DNA from 4 places in the Streptomyces sp. NPDC052114 genome. Region 2 is predicted to be linked to each of the others. Evidence: riboswitches for the same ligand, from Rfam matches in the RefSeq annotation. Region 2 holds a riboswitch; each other region holds the start of a gene.
The links. Region 2 has a riboswitch for cobalamin ahead of AB0L89_RS31065 (CoA-acylating methylmalonate-semialdehyde dehydrogenase). Riboswitches for the same ligand answer to the same signal wherever they lie in the genome.

Region 1 (5,696 bases), on a different contig from region 2:
GAGGGCCTGGAGGACGGTGCCGATGACCGCGAGGCCGGCGCCCACGGTCGCCCCGAGGATGATCCTCGGGAGTCTCACGTCCAGCACGATGGTGCGGAACGGGGAGGGTTCCGCCCGTCCCGTGAGGATCTCGACGACCTGGCCCGGGGGGATGCGGACGGAGCCGAGCGCGAGCCCTGCGACCGTCGCTGCCGCGAGGGCTGCGGTGAGGACCGCCAGGACGAAGAGGCGCTGCCCCTTCGACCTCCGTCGATCGCCCTTCGGGCTCGTCCTCGATCGCCGGACGGGCTTGATGTCCCCGGGGTTCGTTGTCTGGGTCCGGATCACAGCTGCGCCGCCAGCTTCCTCACCGCCTCCGGTGCTCGTACGCCTGTCACCGTGTCCGACAGCGGCAGGACCGCGAAGCGCTTGTTCTTGATCGCCGGGACGTCCTGGAGGACCGGGTCGTCGAGGAGGCGCTTCTTCTTCTGGGCGACGCTCGTGGCGCCGTAGTCGAGGATCAGGATGACCTCGGGCCCGCGCTCGACGACCGACTCCCAGGAGGCGTCGCTGAAGGACTTGTCCACGTCGGCGAAGACGTTGCGGCCGCCCGCCCGCTCGATGATGTCGTTGCCGATGCCGCGGCCGCCCGCCGTGAACGCGGTCTTGTCGCCGCTGTCGTAGACGAAGACCTTGGCGGGCTTCTTGCCCTTCGCCTTCTCGGCGGTGGCGGCGAGTTCGCGCTCGGCGCCGCGCACCCACGCGTCGGCGCGGTCGCGCACGCCGAAGGTCGAGCCGACCTCGCGGACCTCGCGGTAGACGTCCTTCATGGAGACGGGGCTCTTGGCGCAGCCCTCGACGTTGAGGCGGGTCTCGATGCCGGACTTGGCGAGCGCGGCGCGGCTGCGGCCGTCGCCCGCGAGGAAGGCGCTGGCGTAACCGCCGTACACGTAGTCGGGGTTGGCGGCGAGCAGCTTCTCGTAGGAGGGGTACTCCTTGGCGAGCACCGGGACCGACTTGTAGGCCTTCGCGTACTGCGGCAGGACCTTGTCGTCGAGGTAGGCGGTACCGGCCATGCGGTCCTTGAGGCCCAGTTCCAGCATCACCTCGGTGGCGTGCTGGTTCATGGTGACGGCGCGCTTGGGGGGTGCGTCGTACGTCGTCCGCACACCGCAGTTGGTGACGGTGTACGGGAATCCGGCGGCCTTGGCCGCGGGCTCGCCGTCGGAGCCTGCGTCGGAGGACGAGCACGCGGCGAGCGGGACGAGCAGGGTGGCCGCGGCGAGCGCGCGTATGCCGGTGTGACGGCGGGACATGGCTGAACTGCCTCCTCCAGGGGATTTCCGCGTCCCCTGCGTTGCGTGGAGAAGGCGGCAGGTCAGTTCCTGACTCCCCCGCCCCGGCGAAGGGGTGGGGTCACAGTGGCGGGACCGTGCCGGGTTCGCACCGGCTTCCTGGCTCCTGCCGCCTCAAGGTTGTCCGGGTCAGTATGCCTGGACGACCTGCACCTCTTCCTCGGTGACCTCGCCCTCGACGATCCGGAAGGAGCGGAACTGGAAGGGGCCCGCGTCGTCGGTGTCGGCCGTGGAGACCAGGACGTAGTGCGCGCCGGGCTCGTTGGCGTACGTGATGTCGGTGCGCGAGGGGTAGGCCTCGGTCGCCGTGTGCGAGTGGTAGACGATCACCGGCTCCTCGTCGCGGTCGTCCATCTCGCGGTACAGCTTGAGCAGGTCACCCGAGTCGAACTCGTAGAACGTGGGCGAGCGCGCGGCGTTCAGCATCGGGATGAACCGCTCGGGGCGGCCGGTGCCCACCGGCCCCGCGACCACGCCGCACGCCTCGTCGGGGTGGTCCTGCCGCGCGTGCGCGACGATCTGGTCGTGGAGCGCCTGGGTGATGGTCAGCATGGCAGCCAGGATAAGCAGAGGGCCCGCACCGTACCGAAGGGTGGTACGGGCGGGCCCGAATGCTGGACAGCGGCCTCTACGGAGAGGTCACGGGGAAGGTCACTTCCGGTCGGCCGGCGCCTCGGCGGCGTCGAGGACGACACCCGTCTTGCGCTTGCTGAACGCGGCGGCCTGCGGGTTGCGGCGCTTGAGGAACAGGTAGGCGACCGTCAGGATCGCGGCCCAGACCGGAGCGGCGTACAGCGAGATCCGCGCGTCCTTGTCGACGCCCATCATCACGATGACCATGCCGATGAAGGCGAGGGCGAACCAGCTGGTGAACGGCGCGCCCGGGGCCCGGAAGGTGGACTGCGGCAGCTCGCCGCGGTCGGCCTTGCGGCGGTAGCGGATCTGGCAGCACAGGATCATGATCCAGGCCCACATACCGGAGATGGTCGCGAAGGAGACGACGTAGTTGAACGCCTCGCCCGGCCACTGGTAGTTGATCCAGACGCCGAACAGCATGAAGCCGGCGGAGACCGTGGTGCCGATGAGCGGCAGGCCGTTCTTCGTGAGCTTCGTGAAGAACTTCGGGCCCTGGCCGTTCATCGCCAGGTCGCGGAGCATGCGGCCGGTGGAGTACATGCCGGAGTTGCAGGAGGAGAGCGCGGCGGTGAGGACCACGAAGTTCACGATCGCGGCGCCGACGCCGAGACCCATCTCCTCGAAGGCCTTCACGAACGGCGAGACGCCGGGCTTGAAGGAGGTCCACGGGACGACCGAGAGGATCATGATGAGCGCGCCGACGTAGAAGACGGCGATGCGCCACGGCACGGTGTTGATGGCCTTGGGCAGGACGGTCTTCGGGTCCTTGGACTCGCCCGCGGTGACGCCGACCAGCTCGACGGCGAGGAAGGCGAACATCACGATCTGCAGGGTCATCAGCGTGGAGCCGATGCCGTTCGGGAAGAAGCCGCCGTCGTTCCACAGGTGGCTGACGGAGGCGGTCTCGCCGGCGTCGGAGAAGCCGATGGTGAGGATGCCGAGGCAGATCAGGATCATGCCGATGATCGCGGTGACCTTGACCATCGAGAACCAGAACTCCAGCTCACCGAAGAGCTTCACGGAGATGAGGTTCGCGCCGTACAGGATGACGGTGAAGACCAGCGCGTACGCCCATTGCGGGAATGAGTCGTGGGTCCAGTACTGCATGTACTGGGCGGCCGCGGTGACTTCGGTGATGCCGGTGACGACCCAGAAGAGCCAGTACGTCCAGCCGGTCACGAATCCGAAGAACGGGCCCATGAATTCCCGCGCGTACTCCGAGAAGGAGCCGGAGACGGGCCGGTACATGAGGAGCTCGCCGAGCGCCCGCATGATGAAGAAGATGACGAGGCCCGCGATGGCGTACGCCAGGATGAGGCTCGGTCCGGCCTTGTGGATGGCCTTGCCCGCGCCGAGGAACAGGCCGGTGCCGATGGCACCGCCGATCGCGATCATCTGGATCTGCCGGGCGCCGAGCCCGCGCTGGTACCCCTCGCCGTCGCCGGACTGGCCGGCGGCGTGCACGGCCTCATTGCCGTCGTGGTGCTCTTCGACCTGCACTGAGGTCATGGTGACGCCTTTCTCCATGCTGATCCGCGCCCGCACATCTGCGTTGTGGCTGCGGATCAGGTCCTGATCCCCCCGGATATGGAATGGAGTGCTACCGGCGGTCTGCCGGCCCGAGCGCCCTCGGCGACATGGGTGGCGTCACCGAGCGGTCGTGAAGATTTATCACGGTGACCAGAGCGAGGGAATGAGCCACTTGTGGCGCAGACCACAGGAAGAAGCGGACAAAATTCCCTTGACGCAATAAACGCGGGCAATGAAGTGACGCGATCGTTATCCGGATTTGAGCATCCGCTGAGCGAACGACCCGCCGGCTGAACAAAAGGTGTCCGTTGCACCCATTTTCAGCCGAGCAACGTCCCCACCAGCGTCTCCTGCAGTCCACCGAGCCACAGGTACGCCATCACCATCGGCTTGCGGGGGTCGGAGTCGGGCAGGCGGAAGAGCAGCTCCGCGTCCTCCTCGTCGGTGACGTCGAGACGCGTGCCGATCGCGAGCCGGAGGTCGTTGAGGGCCCCGAGCCAGTGCCGGGACTCCTCGACCGACAGTTTCAGGACAGCTCCGCCCTCGCCCGAGGACGCCATCGAGTCGAGCGAGCGGATCACGACCAGGGCGTCGTCGCGCTTCTTGGCCCGCAGGTCGTTCTCCGTGAAACGGCGGAACTCGGCCGAATACGCCCGCAGTTCATCCGGGTCGCCGGCGCCCTCCGCGCCCTCCGGGCCGCCGTAGGCGTCGGGCAGCAGGCGCCGCATCACCGGATCGGCGGGCGGCTCGCTCGGCCCCTCCGCGAAGAGCTCCGCGAGCGGGTCGTCGGAGGCCTCGCCCCCGGGGCCCGGACCGATCAGCTCCAGGAGCTGCACGGCGAGGGAACGGATGATCGAGATCTCGACCTCGTCGAGCGCGACGGCGGCGCCGCCCCCGGGAATCGGTTCGAAGTGTCCTGGCATCAGTTGAGTCGCTGCTTCCGGTCCGTCCGCCGCTCGGCGGGCGCTGCTTGGTGGGCGCCGCTCCACGGGGGCCGCCCGGTGAGGGCCGCTCCCCGGGCGGGCGCCGCCCGGTGGGACGCTACTTGCGGTCCTGCTGGAGGGTGGCCCACAGCCCGTACCCGTGCATGGCCTGCACGTCGCGCTCCATCTCCTCGCGCGTGCCGCTGGAGACGACCGCGCGGCCCTTGTGGTGCACGTCCATCATCAGCTTCGTGGCCTTGTCCTTCGAGTACCCGAAGTACGTCTGGAACACGTACGTCACGTAGCTCATCAGGTTCACCGGGTCGTTGTGGACGAGCGTGATCCAGGGGACGTCCGGCTCGGGGGCCGTGAACGTCTCTTCGGCCGATTCCGGTCGGGTGATCTCTGCGGGAGCCGTACTCACACGCCCCATGCTGCCACCCCGAGGGGGGCCTCGCACAAATGGCCTCCCGTGGACGCCATTGAAATCGTCAGAGTGACGAGATGCGGGGTAGCATCCCTCGTATGAACACAGCGGACCTTGGCCTGCCGGTGGATGTTCCGTCGACAGCGCTCTTCACGGACCAGTACGAGCTGACGATGCTGCAGGCCGCGCTGAAGGCGGGCACGGGCGACCGGCGTTCGGTCTTCGAGGTCTTCACCCGCAGACTGCCCGAGGGGCGGCGCTACGGCGTGGTGGCCGGAACCGGACGGGTCCTGGACGCCGTCGAGAACTTCCGCTTCGACGCGGGCGTCCTCGGCTTCCTGCGCGAGCGCGCCATCGTCGACGAGGCCACCCTGGAATGGCTCGCCGGATACCGCTTCAGCGGCGACATCTGGGGCTATCCCGAGGGCGAGGTCTACTTCCCCGGCTCGCCGCTCCTGCGCGTCGAGGGCTCCTTCGCGGAGTGCGTGCTCCTGGAGACCGTGATCCTCTCCATCCTCAACCACGACTCCGCCATCGCGGCCGCCGCCTCGCGCATGTCCTCGGCCGCGGGCGACCGTCCGCTGATCGAGATGGGCGCCCGCCGCACCCACGAGCTGGCCGCCGTCGCCGCCTCCCGCGCCGCCTACGTCGGCGGCTTCGCGACCACCTCGGACCTGGCCGCGGGATTCCGCTACGGCATCCCCACGGTCGGCACCAGCGCCCACGCCTTCACGCTCCTGCACGACAACGAGCGCGACGCCTTCCGCGCCCAGGTCGACTCGCTCGGCCGCGGCACGACCCTGCTCGTGGACACCTACGACGTCGCCGAGGCCGTCCGCACGGCCG
Region 2 (5,696 bases):
GAGCGGGCCGCCTCCAGACTGATGACGTCGGCGTCGAGTTCGTCGATGGCGCGCAGGATGTCGCCGAACTCGGCGTAGCACATGTGGGTGTGGATCTGGGTGTCCGGACGTACGCCGCTCGTGGAGAGGCGGAACGACTCCGTAGCCCAGGCGAGGTACGCGGCCTGGTCGGCGGCGCGCAGCGGCAGCGTCTCGCGCAGCGCGGGCTCGTCGACCTGGATCACCGAAGTGCCCGCCGCCTCCAGGTCGTTCACCTCGTCGCGCAGCGCGAGGGCGACCTGGCGCGCGGTGTCGCCGAGCGGCTGGTCGTCGCGGACGAAGGACCAGGCGAGCATCGTGACGGGACCCGTGAGCATGCCCTTGACCGGACGGGCGGTGAGGGACTGGGCGTAGGACGTCCAGCGCACCGTCATCGGCTCGGGCCGCGAGATGTCGCCCGCGAGCACCGGCGGGCGCACATAGCGCGTGCCGTACGACTGGACCCAGCCGTGCTGCGTGGCCAGATATCCGGTGAGCTGCTCGGCGAAGTACTGGACCATGTCGTTGCGTTCGGCCTCGCCGTGCACCAGGACGTCCAGGCCCGCCTTCTCCTGGAAGGCGATCACCTCCTGGATCTCGGCCCTGATGCGCTCCTCATAGCCGTCGGTGTCCACCCGTCCGGCGCGCAGGTCGGCGCGCGCGGTACGCAGTTCGGTCGTCTGCGGGAAGGAGCCGATGGTGGTCGTCGGCAGCTGCGGCAGGCCGAGGCGGCCCCGCTGGGCGGGCGCGCGCTCCGGGTAGGCGTGCGCGCGGCGGGCGTCGGCCTCGGTGACGCCCGCGACGCGGGCGCGTACCGCCGGATCGTGGGTGAGCGCCGAGCCGGCCCGGGAGGCCAGGTCGGCCCGGTTGGCGGCCAGTTCGGCGGTGATGGCGCCGGGTCCCTGGGCCAGGCCGCGCGCCAGGACGGCGATCTCGGTGGTCTTCTGCCGGGCGAAGGCCAGCCAGCGGGCGATCTGCGGGTCGATGTCGCGCTCGGCGGTCGCGTCCAGCGGGACGTGCAGCAGCGAGCAGGACGCGGAGACGTCGACCCGGTCGGCGAGCCCGAGGAGGGTGCCCAGCGTGGCGAGCGACTTCTCCAGGTCGTTGAGCCAGATGTTGCGGCCGTTGACCACGCCCGCGACCAGCCGCTTGCCGGGCAGTCCGCCGACGGCCGCGAGGTCGTCGAGCTGGCCCGCGGCCGACTCGGTGAAGTCGAGGGCGAGCCCCTCGACCGGCGCCTTGGCGAGCACGGGCAGCGCCTTGCCGAGCCTGCCGAAGTAGGAGGCGACGAGCAGCCTGGGCCGGTCGGTGAGGGCGCCGAGGTCGCGGTAGGCGCGCGTGGCCGCGTTCAGCTCGGCCGGGGTGCGGTCCTGGACCAGCGCGGGTTCGTCGAGCTGGACCCAGTCGGCGCCCGCGGCCCGCAGGTCGGCGAGCACCTCCGCGTACACGGGGAGCAGCCGGTCCAGGAGCGTCAGCGGCTCGAAGTCCGGGGCCACGCCGGGCGCGGGCTTGGCGAGCAGCAGATACGTGACCGGGCCGACCAGGACCGGGCGCGCGGTGTGCCCCTGCGCGAGCGCTTCCCTGAGCTCGTCGACCTGCTTGCCGGAGTCTGCGGTGAAGACGGTGTCGGGACCCAGCTCGGGCACCAGATAGTGGTAGTTCGTGTCGAACCACTTGGTCATCTCCAGCGGCGCCACGTCCTGGGTGCCGCGGGCCATCGCGAAGTACCCGTCCAGGGCGTCGGCGGTGACGGCGTCGCGGTGCCGGGCGGGGACGGCGCCGACCATCACGCTGGTGTCCAGGACGTGGTCGTAGTACGAGAAGTCGCCGGTCGGCACCTCGTGGAGGCCGGCGTCGGCGAGGTGGCGCCAGGCGGTCCGGCGCAGCGTCGCGGCGGTCTCCCGCAGCTCCTGGGCGGTGACCCGGCCCTTCCAGTAGCCCTCGACGGCCTTCTTCAGTTCGCGGTTCTGGCCCTGGCGGGGGTAGCCGTACACGGTGGCGTGCACTGCCGCGGCTGCGGACTTGGATGTCACGGAACTCTCCTTCGCGAGCGTGTCGGTGCCGATCCCGGCGGCGACGGGGGCGCGAAGGGTGTGACGCATCGGGAGGAGCGGACCGGCGCCGTGCGCGCGGTCGTCCGCCTGATGTGTACGCCGACCCGCCCTCGAGGTCACCGAGATCTCCGTGCGCGATCGGTCGCGCACGGGCAACGGGCAGGTCTTCGGACTCGCGGGCCCGTCCACCGCCTTCGTGAGAAGGCGCGGACACCTACTGGCCGTCGCTTCCCAGGACCGGCTCTCCGGTCCCAGTGCGTGTGACGGCGGTCGTTCCCGCTCACCGCTGCGGGGCAGTCCCGGATTCCCACCGGGTTCCCTCTTGCGACGCGCCTGCCTGGCGGGCAGGGCGAACCAGCTGCAGTGGTCAGCGTATACCCGCCGAAGGTCACGCAGGTGGCCCGCGGATGTCGACCCGGTGCCGGGGAGGGTGGGGTGGACTTACTAGGACGTCCAACTATATGTTCGTGAGCAGAGCCCGCGGTGCAGGGAAGCCGGTGTGAATCCGGCGCGGTCCCGCCACTGTGACCGGGGAGTGCGTTCTCGCCGAGCGATACGCCACTGACGGACAAGTCCCGTCGGGAAGGCGGGAGAACGCGCGTTGATCCGGGAGTCAGGATACCGGCCGCGGGGTGTTCCGTGTTGTCCACGAGGATGGAGCAGACACGCATGGCACCGGTCCGTACCCACGACCCAGGTGATCCGGCGGAGCGCGCGGCGGTCCCCGCCCGCGCTCAACTCCCCGACGGCCCCTAGGCCTTCGCGTCCCACGGCTGCCCCGGCCACGCCCCCCGACGGGCGCTGTCGGCGGTCTGCCGTGCCATCCCCGGATCCCACCTGACGAGAGCAGGCTCCCATGGTCCGTGAACTGACCCATCTCATCTCCGGCAAGCACGTGCGCGGGGCCTCGGGGCTCTACGCCGACGTGTACGACCCCAACTCCGGCTCCGTGCAGGCCCAGGTGCCGCTGGCCGGCCGCGCGGAGACGGCCGAGGCGATCGCCGACGCCGAGGAGGCGCAGCGCGCGTGGGGCGAGTGGAACCCGCAGCGGCGCGCCCGCGTCCTGCTGCGCTTCCTCCAACTCGTCGAGGGCGAGCGGGACTCGCTGGCCCGGCTCCTGTCCGGCGAGCACGGCAAGACCGTCGCCGACGCCCACGGCGACCTGCAACGCGGCCTGGAGGTCGTCGAGTTCGCCGCGGGCATCCCGCATCTGCTGAAGGGCGAGTTCACCGACAACGCGGGCACCGGCATCGACGTGTACTCCTTGCGCGTACCCCTCGGCGTCATGGCCGGGATCACCCCGTTCAACTTCCCCGCGATGATCCCGCTGTGGCAGCTGGCGCCCGCGCTCGCCTGCGGCAACTCCTTCGTCCTCAAGCCGTCCGAGCGCGCGCCGTCCGTACCGCTCAGGCTCGCCGAACTGTTCCTGGAGGCGGGCCTGCCGCCCGGCGTCCTGAACGTCGTCAACGGCGGCAAGGAAGCCGTGGACACCCTCCTGGAGGACCCGCGCGTCCAGGCGCTCGGCTTCGTCGGCTCCACCCCGATCGCCGCGCACATCTACGCCACCGCCGCCGCGCAGGGCAAGCGCGCCCAGTGCTTCGGCGGCGCCAAGAACCACATGATCGTTATGCCGGACGCCGACCTCGACCAGGCCGTGGACGCCCTGATCGGCGCCGGGTACGGCTCCGCGGGCGAGCGCTGCATGGCCATCTCGGTCGCCGTCCCGGTGGGGGAGGAGACCGGTGACGCACTCGTCGCCCGCCTCAAGGAACGCGTGGCCGACCTGCGCATCGGCCGCTCCGACGACCCCGAGGCCGACTTCGGCCCGCTGGTGAGCCGCGAGGCGCTCGACCGCGTCCGCCGCTACGTCGACATCGGGGTCAACGAAGGCGCCGAACTCGTCGTCGACGGACGTGACTTCACCCTGGAAGGACACGAGAACGGCTTCTTCGCCGGGGCCACCCTCTTCGACCGGGTCTCGCCGCGCATGCGGATCTACCGGGAGGAGATCTTCGGGCCGGTGCTGTGCGTGGCCCGCGCGGCGGACTACGAGAGCGCGCTGCGCCTGCCCACCGAGCACCCCTACGGCAACGGCGTCGCGATCTTCACCAGGGACGGCGACACCGCACGCGACTTCTCGCGGCGCGTCGGCGCCGGCATGGTCGGGGTCAACGTCCCCATCCCGGTCCCGGTCGCGTACCACACCTTCGGCGGCTGGAAGCGGTCCGGCTTCGGCGACCTCAACCAGCACGGCCCCGACGCCGTCCGCTTCTGCACCCGCACCAAGACCGTCACCTCGCGCTGGCCCGCCGGAGCCAGGGAAGGCGCGAACTTCACCATCCCGACGATGGGATGACCGCGATGACATCGCTCACCGGCACCCTCACCAAGGACCAACTCGCCCTCGCCGAGGTCACCCTGGACTTCGCCGAGGAACACCTCGCCCCGCACGCCGTCGCCTGGGACCGCGACAAGCACTTCCCCGTGGACGTGCTGCGCAAGGCCGCGGCGCTCGGCCTCGGCGGCGTCTACGTCCGTGAGGAGCACGGCGGCTCCGGCCTCGGCCGCACCGACGGCACCCTCGTCTTCGAGGCCCTGGCCACCGGCTGCCCCTCCATCGCCGGATACCTCTCCATCCACAACATGGTCGCCTGGATGATCGACCGCTACGGCGACGAGGGCCAGCGCGCCCGCTGGCTGCCCGGCCTGTGCGCGGCCGAGACGCTGGGCAGTTACTGCCTCACCGAGCCCGGCGCCGGATCCGACGCGGCGGCCCTGCGCACCCGCGCGGAACGCGACGGCGACCACTACGTCCTCACCGGCGTCAAACAGTTCATCTCCGGGGCGGGCGCCTCGCACGTCTACGTGGTCATGGCCCGCACCGGCGAGGACGGGCCCGGCGGCGTCACCGCGTTCGTCGTCGAACGGGACGACCCCGGCCTCTCCTTCGGTGCCGACGAACGCAAGATGGGCTGGAACGCCCAGCCCACCCGCCAAGTGCTCCTCGACGGCGTGCGCGTCCCCGCCGACCGCCGTCTCGGCGCGGAGGGCGAGGGCTTCCGCATCGCCATGAACGGCCTCAACGGCGGCCGCCTCGGCATCGCCGCCTGCTCGCTCGGCGGCGCGCAGAGCGCCCTGCACCGCAGCGTCTCCTACCTCGCCGACCGCGAGGCATTCGGCGCGCCGCTCCTGGACGCGCAGGCGCTGCGGTTCCGGCTCGCCGACATGGCCACCGAACTGTCCGCCGCCCGCGCGCTGGTGCGTCAGGCCGCCGATGCCCTCGACCGGGACGACCCCCGGGCCCCGCAGCTGTGCGCCATGGCCAAGAGGTTCGCCACCGACACCGGCTACTCCGTCGCCGACCGCGCCCTGCAACTCCACGGCGGCTACGGCTACTTGAGCGAGTACGGCATCGAGAAGATCGTCCGGGACCTGCGGGTCCACCAGATCCTGGAAGGAACGAACGAGATCATGCGCCTGATCGTGGCCCGCGGCCTGACCGAGGCCGTCCGATGACCATGGCCGACGACCCCGTCCTCCTCCATGTCGAGGGCCGCGCGGCCCGCATCACCCTCAATCGTCCCCAGGCCCTCAACGCCCTCACCCACACCATGGTGCGCCGCA
Region 3 (5,696 bases), on a different contig from region 2:
ATGACCGGCGCCCTGCTGGCGGCGCTGCGGGGCTTCGCGTACAGCGGGGCCCGATTCCCGGACGACGTGTGCACCGACTCCCGGCGGGCCGTGGCCACCCACCCCGACGTCGTGCTGCTGCCGGTCGGCTTCGGGGTGGCCGAGCGCGACGAGGAGGGCTGGCAGCCGCTCAGCACGCTCAGGCCCACCCCGCACGAGGCCCGGCGGACGCTGTACAGCGCGATGACCGAGACCTGGCCGCTGCTGTACGAGTTCGACGCCGCCCGCAAGGCCGCGTACGCGCGCGCCGCGGACCGCTTCAAGGCCGCGGGGCGCGCCAACGAAGTACGCGTGGGCAAGCGCCTGTTCCGTATCTGCCGCATCCAGCGCCTGGTCCGCCTGGGCCCCGACGGTCCGGAGCCGCCCCGCCCCAGTGACCAGGACACATACGGCCCGACGAAGATGCACCCGACCATGGACGAGGACGGCACCATTCACCAGTGAGGCCGATCCGTCCGGCCCCGCGCGGTCAGCTCAGGCGAGCTGATAGGCGCGGAGCCCGGTGAGGAGCAGGTGACAGTCCTTGAGCGAGCCCGAACTGTCGCCCAGGGAACGGTAGATGCCCCACTTGGGCCGGACCCGGTCGGCGAGGAAGGTGTCGACCCCGGACTTCGACTCGTCGATCACCGTGCTGCCGCCGCTCTTGAGGATCCAGCGTACGGAGCCCGACGACGCGTCACCGATCGTGATCCGGAAATCGACGTCGGTCCACTTGTCGTGCAGCGGCGACAGCGCGGTGCGGCCGACGAGCGTGTCCGAGCCGAACACCTTCAGCTCGATGGTCTGCACCCCGTCCACCCGCCGCAGCGACTGCACGACGATCGGTGACGTGCCCTGGCCCGGCTGCTTCATCTGCATGATGTGCGTGAACGTGCTGGTCGCCCGCAGGGACTGAGGGATGTACATGGAGTACGTCAGCCGCCAGGTCTGGCCCGGCAGCCAGCGCAGGAAGGAGTCGCCGTCGCGGCACCCGGTGACCTCCTGCCGCTGCCGGTCGCCCGCGGTGTCCCGGTCCACCGTGTGCATCGTGAAGCGCCAGTTGTCACCGTCGGTGCGGATGTGCGGCTTCGCCGCGGGATGGGAGTTCGCACGGTCGTCCTCGACGGTCTCCCAGGCCCGCATGCCGTCGCCGCGGGCGGTCGGCGACCAGCGCAGCCGCCATTCGGCGGCGGGCGCGGCGGGTGCGGTGATGCCGGAGAGGGCCGAGGCGGTCCCGGGAAGCGCGGCCGCCGCCGCGCCGCCGAGCGCCGCGCCCAGAAGTCCTCTGCGGGACGCGCCCCTTTGCTGCGTACCGCCCTGGAATCCACTCATCTCCCGCTGCCTCCTCATGGCTGGCTGGTCCTTCATGACGCGTGCCGCCGCTCACGCTCGTGTGTTCACGTGAATGAACGGTGTTCGCAAGTGTGGTACAGAGTCCCGTCATGACCGTGCATCGTCAATGGGGCGGAGCGAGGTGTGGTGGGGCGGGTGGGGCGGTATCGAGTCAATTCCGTTGCGGTGCGGGCACGGTGGCGCACGATGCGGACAGTGCGGCGTCGTACGTGAGGGACACTTCAGGATCAATCCCCGAATCGCCGTACCCTCAGGAGGTCCCATGACCGATCGCACGGAATCGATCGAATCGATGGAGCAGCTGGCCGCGGGCTGGCGCACCCTGGTGCTCGACCGCGACGCGGACGCGGACGTGCGGGACCTGCCGGGCATCGCCGTGCGCTGGGCCGACTGCCGGTTCGCCTTCTGGAACTGCCTCACGCTGACCGATGTCGACGCGGGCCCGGAACTCGTCGAGGAGCGCCTGCGCCGGGCCGCGGACATCATGCGCGCGAAGCGGCACCCCGGATTCCTCTGGCTCTTCGAGGGCCTCCTCGGCGACGAGGCGCGGGAGCAGTTGGAGGCGGCGGCCGACAAGGCGGGCCTCGCGTACGCCTTTCCCGGCACCGGCATGGCAGGGGACTTCCTGCCGATCCCCGACCCGGTCCACCCCGACCTGACGTTCGAGCGGGTGACCACCGACGACCAGCTGCGGGCGTACGCGGATCTGAACTCGCGCGCCTACGGCTTCCCGCTGGAGGACGGCCGTGACGGGCTCCTCGGGTCGGCCCTGTGGAAGGAAGGCGTGCACGCCTATCTGGGTGTACGGGACGGCGTCCCCGTGACCTGTGCCGCCACCGTCGAGACGGACGGCCGCCTCTTCGTCGTGCTCGTCGCCACGGACCCGGAGTGGGAACGACGGGGCTACGGCGAGGCGGTGACCCGCAAGGCGCTCCACGAGGGTGCCCGCGCCACGGGTCTGACCCGCGCCACCCTGCACGCGACGGCGGCGGGCGCGCCGGTGTATCCGCGGATCGGCTTCCGGCCAAACTCGCCGGTGCACTTCTACACGCTGAAGAGCGACTGACGAGCCACGGAAGCGCGACTCAAGGATCACGGTGATGGACCGGGCGCCTGGAGGACCCCATGACGAGTACGCGGCCCACCAAGCAGGTGACGGCACGGTCGTCCCACGAGATTCCCGCACGCGAACCGCTCCGCCTCGCCGCGGGTGACCGCGTCGAGGCCGGCGAACGCAGCCCCGACTGGCCGGAGTTCGTCTTCGTGACCGCCGCCCACGGAACGGGCTGGGTCCCGGCCCGGCACCTCTCGGGCCCGTCCGGATCGGTGCGCGTCGAGATCCCGTACGACACGACGGAACTGCCCACGGCCGCGGGGGACACCCTGGAGGTGGTCGCCGAGGACCGTGCGAGCGGCTGGCTGTGGTGCCGGAACTCCGACGGGCGGGAAGGGTGGGTGCCGGTCAGCAGCCTGATGACCGACCGGTGAGGGGCCGCCCCCTCTTGGCCATGAACGCGACACACGGTAACGTCGTGCTGTTGTCGACGACGGTCGGCGGAAGCCGGTGGGAATCCGGCGCGGTCGCGCCACTGTGTGCGAGGGCCTTCGGGCCCTCGTGAGCCAGACCCGTGACGGTCGTCCTGTGCACCACCGAGATGGGACGCGAATTCCCAGAGGAGGCTCCGCCATGGCGCAGCACGTCGCCCCGCCGACCGCCACCACCCCTGTCGTGCCGGACAGGCTGCCGTTGAAGGTGATCGCTCCCTGGGCGGTCTTCTTCGGGATCCTGATGCTGGTCCTGTTGTACTTCGTCGGCGCCGAGCAGGGCGCCGTCTCCGTGTTCAGCGGCGCGGAGGTCCATGAGTGGGTCCACGACGCCCGCCATCTGCTCGGCTTCCCCTGCCACTGAGCCGGAGGAACGCCGCGCGCTCATGAACTCCGCCACCGTACGCAATCTGCTCGTTCGGGGCATGCTCGCCGGCCTGGGGGCCGGCGTGCTCGCCCTCGTGATCTCCTACTGGCTCGGCGAGCCGAACGTCGACGCCGCCATCGGCTTCGAGGAGGCCCACGCCGCCCACTCCCACGGCGACGAGGTCGAACTCGTCTCGCGGAGCCTGCAGTCCACGGCCGGTCTCGCCACCGGCATCCTCGTCTACGGCGTGGCCTTCGGGGGCATCGCCGCGCTCGCCTTCTGTTTCGCCCTCGGGCGGGTGGGCCGCTTCGGCCCGCGCGCCACGGCGCTGCTGCTGTCCGGATGCGCCCTTCTTGCGGTGTACGTCGTGCCGTTCCTGAAGTACCCGGCCAATCCGCCCGCCGTCGGCAACCCCGACACCATCGGCAAGCGGACGACCCTGTACTTCCTGATGATCGTGCTCAGCGTGCTCCTCGCGATCGGTGCCACCATCCTCGGCAAGCGGCTCGCGCCACGGATCGGCACCTGGTACGCGACGGTGGCGGCCGTGCTCGGCTTCGCCGTCGCGGTCGGTATCGCGTTCGCCGTCCTGCCGGTGATCAACGACGTGCCGGGGAACTTCCCGGCCGCGCTCCTGTGGCGGTTCCGGCTCTCCGCCCTCGCCACGCAGATCGTGCTGTGGGGCGGATTCGGCCTGATCTTCGGTGAGTTGGCGCAGCGTCTGCTGCGGCCGGGGTCCGCGGACGTCGCCTCCGGACAGGCGGTGTCCACCGGGCGGTGACCCGGTCGACCCCAGCGGCGAGTGAGGGCCCACGGAACCTTCCGGGGGCCCTCTCGCGTTACACCGGGACCATGGACCGGCGTCGAGCAGAGGAGCCGAGTGAGCAGACGACTTCAGCCGCGCCACATCGTTCTCGGCGGCCGTGACGCGGTCGCCCTGACTCCTGAGGAGTACGACCAACTCGTCGCGAGCCGACGGCAGATCGGCGGACAGAGCGCGAAGGTCCGCGTCCTCGCCCAGCAGGCCAAGCGGATCGAAGGCCTGCTGCGCGACCTGGAGGAGCTGACCGGGGAGTGCACCGAGGCGGCATGCGCCGCCGTCACCGAGGCCGACTGCCCGCGCTGTGCCCTCGCGGCGCTGCTGCGGCGCTTCCGTGAGGGCCGGTACTGAGCGGCGGGGCCGCGGGGGGCCGGGCGGCGCACCGAGCCGAAGGGCGCACCCGGCTCATGCCGGGGGCAGCGGTCTGCCGAGCCGTACGTTCCAGCGGCCGCTCCGGCCGCTCAGCTCCGTGACCGTCAGCGGTGCCACATCGCAGCGCCAGTACGCGGACGGGGGCGCTCCCAACGCGTGCACCACGGCGGCGCGGACGATCTCCGGCTCCACGACGGCCACCACCGGACCATCACCCGTCGCCGTCGCCGTCGCCGTGAGCCAGCGCTCCACGCGCGTGCACACGTCGACCACGGACTCCCCGCCACCGGCCCCGAAGTCGGGTTCGCCGAGCCACCGGGCCACGTTCTCCGGCTCGTCGGCGCTGACGTCGGCCAAGGTCCTGCCGCGCCACCGTCCCACGTCCGGCCCGGCCAGATCTCCCGGTGCGTCCGCCGCGGCGAGACCAAGGGCGGCGGCCGTCTCGCGGCAGCGCCGGGTGCCGGACGTGACCACCAGGGCGGGCGCCGGCAGTGACCCGGCCGCCGCCTCCGCGGCCGTACGGCCCGAGGCGTCGAGCGGTGACCCGTCGTCGAAACGGGCTTGCCTCAGCGACTCGTTCAGGGCGGGGGAGACGAGCAGGACACGGCGGGTCACGGTGCTCTCCTCGGACGGGGGCAGGGGCAGGGGCAGGGGTGTGCGGGGGCCGGGTGGTGGGTCAACGGGCGCGGCTCTCGACGGGATACGGCACGTACGTCCGCCGGTCGGGGTCGATGGCGAGCCGCCCGCCGGCCGGCGGCCGGGCCCGCTGGGCGCAGTCGCGGCGTTCGCAGATGCGGCAGCCGAGGCCGATCGGTGTGGCGGCGCGGGGATCGTCCGGGGCGAGTCCGGCGGCGTAGACGAGCCGATGGGCGTGGCGCAGTTCGCAGCCGAGCGCCACGGCGAACTCCGCCCGGGGCGCGTGATGCCCGTGGCCGCCGCGGGTGACGGTCCGGGCGATCCAGAAGTGCCGTTTCCCGTCCGGCATTTCGGCGACCTGCGTCAGCACGCGGCCGGGTGCCGAGAACGCCTCGTACACCGTCCACAGGGGACACGTGCCGCCGAGCCGGGAGAAGTGGAAGTCGGTCGCGGACTGCCGTTTGGAGATGTTCCCGGCCCGGTCGACGCGCAGGAAGGAGAAGGGGACGCCCCGTCGCCCGGAGCGTTGCAGGGTGCTCAGCCGGTGGCAGACGGTCTCGAAGCCGACGCCGAAGCGGGCCGACA
Region 4 (5,696 bases), on a different contig from region 2:
GCGCAGGGCGCGCCGGCGCAGGGCGGCGATGCCCAGCAGGTCGAGGGTCTCCTCGACGCGCTTGCGCATCACGTCCGGCGGTACGGCCAACTGCTCCATGCAGTAGGCCAGTTCCTCCTCGACGGTGTCGGTGACGAACCCCGCGAGCGGGTCCTGGCCGACGACGCCGACGAGCGCGGCGAACTCCTGCGGGGCCGCGGTCGCCGTGCTCACTCCGTCGACCGCCACCCGGCCGCGCAGATGGCCGCCGGTGAAGCGGGGCACCAGGCCGTTCACCGCGCCGAGCAGCGTGGACTTGCCCACGCCGGTGCGCCCGGTGACCAGGCACAGCTCGCCCTCGCCGATGTGCAGGTCCACACCGCGCAGGGCGGGTTCCCGGGCGTCCGGGTAGCGGAAGGTGACCTCGTCGAAGTCGATCACGCGGTCACCTCCAGGGGCTGATGGGGCACCGGATCGGGTGCGGGGTCGGACGACGCGGGAGGTTCCGGTGCCAGGTACGCGGGCCCGACACCGACCAGTACGGCGAGGGCGGGGAGTGCCGCCACCTCGGGCCAGGCGAGCGGGGGCAGCGAGGGGTACAGCGACGCGGCGTCCGTCCGCGAGGCCGCGTAGAGCAGGATCGCCGAAGCCACCCCGCAGGCCGCCACGAGGAGTTCGGCCGTCCGCCAGCGGTCGGGGCGGTAGCCGCTGCGCCGCACCCGACGGCCGCCGAGCACGAACCCGCAGCCCGCCAGGGCGAGTCCGGCCAGGAGCAGCGGCGCTCCCAGGTACGGGGGCGTGCTCGCGCCCATCGCTCCGTACAGGCCGGCGCAGACGCCGAGCAGGCCGCCCAGGACGAGGGTGCCGGTGAGCAGCCGGGTCCGCGGGGCGATCCTGCCGGTGTGGCCGTAGCCGTGCGAGGCCATCGCGGCGGCCAGGGCCAATGAGCGGTTCATCGCGTCTTCGAGGACGGGGATGACGATGCCGTGCAGGGCGCGGACGCCCCTGGTCCGGCCGCCGCCGCGCAACCGCCGTGCCCTGCGCACCCGTTGCACGCTCTCGACCAGCTGTGGCGCGACGGTCAGGGTGACGACGACGGACGTGCCGACCTCGTAGAGGGCGCCCGGCAGCGCCTTGAGCATCCGCTTGGGGTTGGCCAGGGCGTTCGCCGCGCCGACGCAGATGACCATGGTGGCCAGGCGCAGGCCGTCGTAGAACCCGCCGAGGAGCTGTTCGGCGGCGACGGGCCCCAACAGGCGGATTCCCGCGGCCGCTTCGGGCAGGGTGATCTGCGGCAGCGTGAACAGGACCGTGTCGCCCTGGCCGCCGCCGAAGACGATCCGGAACACCACGCGTGTCGTCACGATGAACGCGCCGAGCACCAGGTACATCCGGAACGCCAGCGCCCAGGGCGCGTCACCGCGCCTGCGCACCACGACGAAGGCCACGACGGCGAGGATCATCACCAGCAGGACGGGGTTGGCGGTGCGGCTCGCGGCCGCGGCCATGCCCAGCGCCCACAGCCACCAGGCGCCGGGGTGCACCGCGCGCGGCAGCGCGCGGTGCCCGAGGGCGGCGCTCACCCGGAACCGTCCGCGCGCGCCGCCCGCTTGCGGCGCCAGGCCGTGGCTCCGGCGCCCGCGGCGAGCAGTACGGCGGCGGCGATGCCGATCAGGGTGCCGGTCGGCGCGCCGGAGGACGCGGCGGTCTCGACCGTGCGCCTGTCGTCGCCGCCGGTCCAGTCGGCGGCCTCGCTGGGCGTGATCACCGGGCTCGGCGACCCGGACGCGGACGGGCCGGGCGTCGCGGACTTCTTGTCCTTGCCGTCCTCGCCCTTCTTGCTCTTCTTTTCCTTCTTCTTCTCGTCCTTGTCCTTGTCCTCGGAGGGGTGCCGCTCGGGCCGATCGCCGGGGCGCGCGGCGCCGTCCTGTCCGGCCCCCGCTCCGGGTCCCGCGCCACCGGATCCGACCTCGGCGCCGCCGCCCTGCGAACCGCCCTGCTCCCCACCGGAGTTACCGCCTCCGCCCGAGGACCCCGATCCGCCCGACCCACCGGTCCCGCCCGAGCCGGAGCCCGAGCCCGGCGGCCGCTTCGGCGCGACCCTGGGCGACGGTGCCTCGTCCTGCTCGCGGTCGAGGGAGAACGACCAGCCCTCGAAGCTGCCGGTCGGCGGGGTGCGGTAGGTCGCGCCCTGCTGGCTGTAGGTCCACGCGCCGCCGTTGGGGGCGTGCCAGTACGACCAGTACGCCTTGGTGGGCGGGGTGTCGACGCACGGTTCGCGGTCGGGCCCCGGGCTGCCCTCCAGGCGACAGATGAAGGACTCGCCCCACCGGTTGGTGCCGGTCACGTCGATCCCGGCCGCCTTCAGCGCGGCGAGCCCGCTGGCCTGGCTGCCCACGGCGCAGCGCACGATGGTCGTGCCGCCCAGCTCGCGGAAGTCGACGACCACGGTCACCCCGTTCGCGTCCGGGCAGAATCCGGCGCGGCCGCGCCCGGTGTCCAGGGCGCTCGCGGTGTCCGGTGCCGCGCCGAGGCCGAGCGCGACGGCGGACAGGAGCAGGCCGAGGGCAGCGGCGAACACGCGTAACGAACGGGCCATTTCGGGTCCTTCGGGCCGGGGCCGCACCAGGACCCCGACATGCCCGTGCCGCGCAACAAACCCCTGACGCGCGTTCCGTGCGGAAGCGGCAGGGGCCGATGAACCGGGGGCTCAGGGCTCCACGCTGCAGACCATGACAGTGAGAAGCAGTGCACATGTCGCGTCGGGCGATCCGGCTCACGGCGTCGAGCGCCGCTCACGGTTGCAGGTCAGCGCCGGATTCTCACCGGCTTTCCCCAGTCGCGCATGCATTCAGTTGTCACTTCGTCAACACACGAAGCAAGGTGAAGAGTACGCCCGGCGTCCCGAACCGGCCACCCCTTCCCGCTGTAACCATGATCACTGGTCGTCGCGTGCCGCGAGGGCGGCCAACTCCTCCGGGGTGCGCGGCCCGTGGCCCGCACCGTCGTGCAGGCCGTGCGCCCGCAGGAGCTCCGCGACGGCGATCCCCCACGGCAGCGTCAGGCCGGCCCGGGCGAGCAGGTCCCGTTCGGCGAGCATCCGCGCCACCGGCCCTGCGCATACCCCCGAGGGCGTGAGCAGCGCCGCGTCGTCGGCCCAGCGCAGGGCGAGGTCCACGTCGTGGGTCGCCATGACCACGGTGGTCCCGGCCTCCCGCAGTCGGCCCAGGGTCGCCAGGAGGCGTTCCTGGCCGTCGGGGTCGAGTCCGGCGGTCGGCTCGTCGAGGATCAGCACGCGGGGACGCATCGCGACCGCGCCGGCGATGGCGGTCCGCTTGCGCTGGCCGTAGGAGAGCAGATGGGTGGGCCGGTCGGCCAGCGCGGTGATGTCGAGCGCGGCGAGCGCCTCGGCGACGCGCGCCCGGACCTCCGCGTCGGGCAGGCCGAGGTTCAACGGGCCGAAGGACACGTCCTGTTCGACCGAGGCGGCGAACAGCTGGTCGTCCGGGTCCTGCACGACCAGCTGGACGGTGGTCCGCAGCCGCGTCAGCCCCTTGCGGTCGTACGTCACCGGGAGGCCGTCGACCGTCAGCCCGCCCCGGTCCGGCCGCAGCCCGCCGCTGAGCAGCCGCATCAGCGTGGTCTTGCCGCTGCCGTTGCGTCCGAGCAGGGCGAGGGCGCGGCCCGCCACGACGTCGAAGTCGAGGCCGCTGAGCACGGTGGGCCCGTCCTCGTACGCGTAGGAGGCATCGCGCAGGGAGACCAGCGCCTCGCCCGCCTCCGTGGGAGCGCCCGGCTCGCGAAGAGCACGCGGCTCGCTCATGGCAGGAACCTTTCCAGTACGAGGGTGAGGGCCGCCAGGCCCACGAGAAGGGCCGCGCTCGCGGCCACGAACGGCCGGGAGATCCGGGCCTCGGGCACGAGCACCCGCAGGGTGCCGTCGTAGCCGCGTCCGGCGAGCCCGGCCTGGAGCCGGCTCGCCCGGTCGAAGGCCCGCACGAACGCGGTGGCGCCGAGCCCGGCGAGGGAGCGCCAGGTGGCGGCCCGGGTGGTGTGGCCGAGGCGGGCCGCCTGCGCCTGCCGGATCCGGCTCATGGAGTCCAGGAGCAGGAAGCTCATCCGGTACGTCACGAGCGCCACGTCCACGACCGGTGCGGGCACGCCCGCCTTGACCAGGCGCGGCAGCAGGTCCGACATCGGTGTGGTGAAGGCGAACAGGAGCACGCCGAGCGAGGCCGCCGAGGTGCGCAGCAGCAGCCCGCCGGCCCGCGCGGGACCGCCGTCGGCGAGCGTCACGAACCCGTCGGGGCCGCCCACCTGGACGAGCAGGGTCAGGGCGCCGGTGACGCAGAAGCCGAGCGGCACGCGGTAGGCGCGCCAGAGCTTGCGCGGCGGCACGCCCGCCGGTCCGAGCAGCACCGCGAGCGCGGCGGTCAGCACCAGGACGGCTCCCGGCCAGGGGGGCAGGGAGATCGCGAGGACGGTGAGGCCGAGCCCGAGCACGGCCTTGTCCACGGGGTGGCGGCGGCGCCAGTGGCTGCTGTGCGCCGCCGCGTCGATGGGCAGCACCCCGGGTCAGACCTTTTCGGAGTCGGTCCGGGTGCTCTCCGCGCCGCTCACCGGGTCCGCCACTTCCTCGGCCCGTGCGCGCTCCGCGCCCTGGCGGCGCCCCCTGCGCAGCCCGAAGTAGTACGCGAGGACGCCCGCGCCGATCGCCGCCTGGAGGGCGAACAGCGCCGATTCGACCTCCCCGGAGGGGGGTTCGTACAGCGGCGAGAACCAGGGCTCGTAGTCGGGCTTCAGCTCGGTGATCGCCGTCTCGGCCTGGGCGTCGGCGCCGGTGAACGGCTCCTTCTTGTGGTCCCCCATGCCGAGCGCCAGCGGGAACACCGCGAGCGCGGCGACGACGACGAGAAGCAGGATGTTGATCTTCGTGTTCCGGCTCATCAGGCGCTGGCCTCCGACTTCGTCTCCGCCGGCGTCGTGCTCTGTGCCGGCGCCTCCTCGTCCGTCCGCGTCCGCGCGCCCGCGTCCTGCTGCTTGCGTTGCAGGAGGACGCCGAGCCGCGTCAGTTCGCCCTTGCTGGACTGCACCAGCAGCCGCATCACGAGGACGGTGAGCAGTCCCTCGCTGACCGCGAGGGGGATCTGCGTGACCGCGAAGATCCCGCCGAACTTGCCCAGCGCCCCGAGGAATCCGCTGCCGGGGTCCGGGAACGCCAGGGCCAGCTGGACGCTGGTGACGCAGTACGTGGACAGGTCGGCGACGAACGCGCCGAAGAAGACGGCGACCATCAGCGGCACGTCGTACCGCTTCAGGAGCCGGTAGACGGCGTATCCGGCCCAGGGCCCGACGATCGCCATCGAGAACACATTCGCGCCCAGCGTGGTGAGCCCGCCGTGGGCGAGCAGCAGGGCCTGGAAGAGCAGAGTGATGGTGCCGAGCACCGTCATGATCGGCGGCCGGAACAGGATGGCGCCCAGCCCCGTGCCCGTCGGATGGGAGCAACTGCCCGTCACCGAGGGAATCTTCAGGGCGGACAGGACAAAAGTGAAGGCTCCGGACGCACCCAGGAGCAGGGTGCTCTCCGGGTGTTCCTTGACCTCACGCGTCAGGGAGCGGACTCCGTGGACGACGAACGGCGCGGACGCGACACCCCAGGCGACGGCGTGCGCCGGCGGGAGAAATCCCTCGGCTATGTGCATGGCTCAGCAGAC

Region 1: it holds a riboswitch for cobalamin, as region 2 does, so the genes downstream of both, AB0L89_RS35240 (ABC transporter substrate-binding protein) here and AB0L89_RS31065 (CoA-acylating methylmalonate-semialdehyde dehydrogenase) in region 2, are expected to answer to the same signal.
Region 3: it holds a riboswitch for cobalamin, as region 2 does, so the genes downstream of both, AB0L89_RS28735 (CbtB-domain containing protein) here and AB0L89_RS31065 (CoA-acylating methylmalonate-semialdehyde dehydrogenase) in region 2, are expected to answer to the same signal.
Region 4: it holds a riboswitch for cobalamin, as region 2 does, so the genes downstream of both, AB0L89_RS40595 (hypothetical protein) here and AB0L89_RS31065 (CoA-acylating methylmalonate-semialdehyde dehydrogenase) in region 2, are expected to answer to the same signal.

What each region holds. Positions count from the first base shown of each region.
Region 1 is NZ_JBFAWC010000022.1:67,879-73,574, forward strand. Features, by position in the region: gene AB0L89_RS35235 (iron ABC transporter permease) at 1-219, opposite strand, end outside; gene AB0L89_RS35240 (ABC transporter substrate-binding protein) at 324-1,295, opposite strand; cobalamin riboswitch at 1,338-1,500, opposite strand; gene AB0L89_RS35245 (M67 family metallopeptidase) at 1,464-1,886, opposite strand; gene AB0L89_RS35250 (amino acid permease) at 1,986-3,479, opposite strand; gene AB0L89_RS35255 (DUF2017 domain-containing protein) at 3,821-4,423, opposite strand; gene clpS (ATP-dependent Clp protease adapter ClpS) at 4,542-4,856, opposite strand; gene AB0L89_RS35265 (nicotinate phosphoribosyltransferase) at 4,949-5,696, shown strand, end outside.
Region 2 is NZ_JBFAWC010000016.1:137,305-143,000, reverse strand. Features, by position in the region: gene metE (5-methyltetrahydropteroyltriglutamate--homocysteine S-methyltransferase) at 1-2,051, opposite strand, end outside; cobalamin riboswitch at 2,213-2,446, opposite strand; cobalamin riboswitch at 2,537-2,717, shown strand; gene AB0L89_RS31065 (CoA-acylating methylmalonate-semialdehyde dehydrogenase) at 2,929-4,428, shown strand; gene AB0L89_RS31060 (acyl-CoA dehydrogenase family protein) at 4,434-5,588, shown strand; gene AB0L89_RS31055 (enoyl-CoA hydratase/isomerase family protein) at 5,585-5,696, shown strand, end outside.
Region 3 is NZ_JBFAWC010000014.1:109,335-115,030, reverse strand. Features, by position in the region: gene AB0L89_RS28755 (DUF5954 family protein) at 1-483, shown strand, start outside; gene AB0L89_RS28750 (Tat pathway signal sequence domain protein) at 514-1,350, opposite strand; gene AB0L89_RS28745 (GNAT family N-acetyltransferase) at 1,634-2,437, shown strand; gene AB0L89_RS28740 (SH3 domain-containing protein) at 2,497-2,859, shown strand; cobalamin riboswitch at 2,885-3,020, shown strand; gene AB0L89_RS28735 (CbtB-domain containing protein) at 3,059-3,280, shown strand; gene AB0L89_RS28730 (CbtA family protein) at 3,303-4,064, shown strand; gene AB0L89_RS28725 (hypothetical protein) at 4,164-4,454, shown strand; gene AB0L89_RS28720 (histidine phosphatase family protein) at 4,509-5,090, opposite strand; gene AB0L89_RS28715 (short-chain fatty acyl-CoA regulator family protein) at 5,152-5,696, opposite strand, start outside.
Region 4 is NZ_JBFAWC010000037.1:7,815-13,510, forward strand. Features, by position in the region: gene AB0L89_RS40585 (ATP-binding cassette domain-containing protein) at 1-420, opposite strand, end outside; gene AB0L89_RS40590 (CbiQ family ECF transporter T component) at 417-1,562, opposite strand; gene AB0L89_RS40595 (hypothetical protein) at 1,559-2,578, opposite strand; cobalamin riboswitch at 2,723-2,868, opposite strand; gene AB0L89_RS40600 (ATP-binding cassette domain-containing protein) at 2,918-3,802, opposite strand; gene cbiQ (cobalt ECF transporter T component CbiQ) at 3,799-4,548, opposite strand; gene AB0L89_RS40610 (energy-coupling factor ABC transporter substrate-binding protein) at 4,555-4,926, opposite strand; gene AB0L89_RS40615 (energy-coupling factor ABC transporter permease) at 4,926-5,684, opposite strand.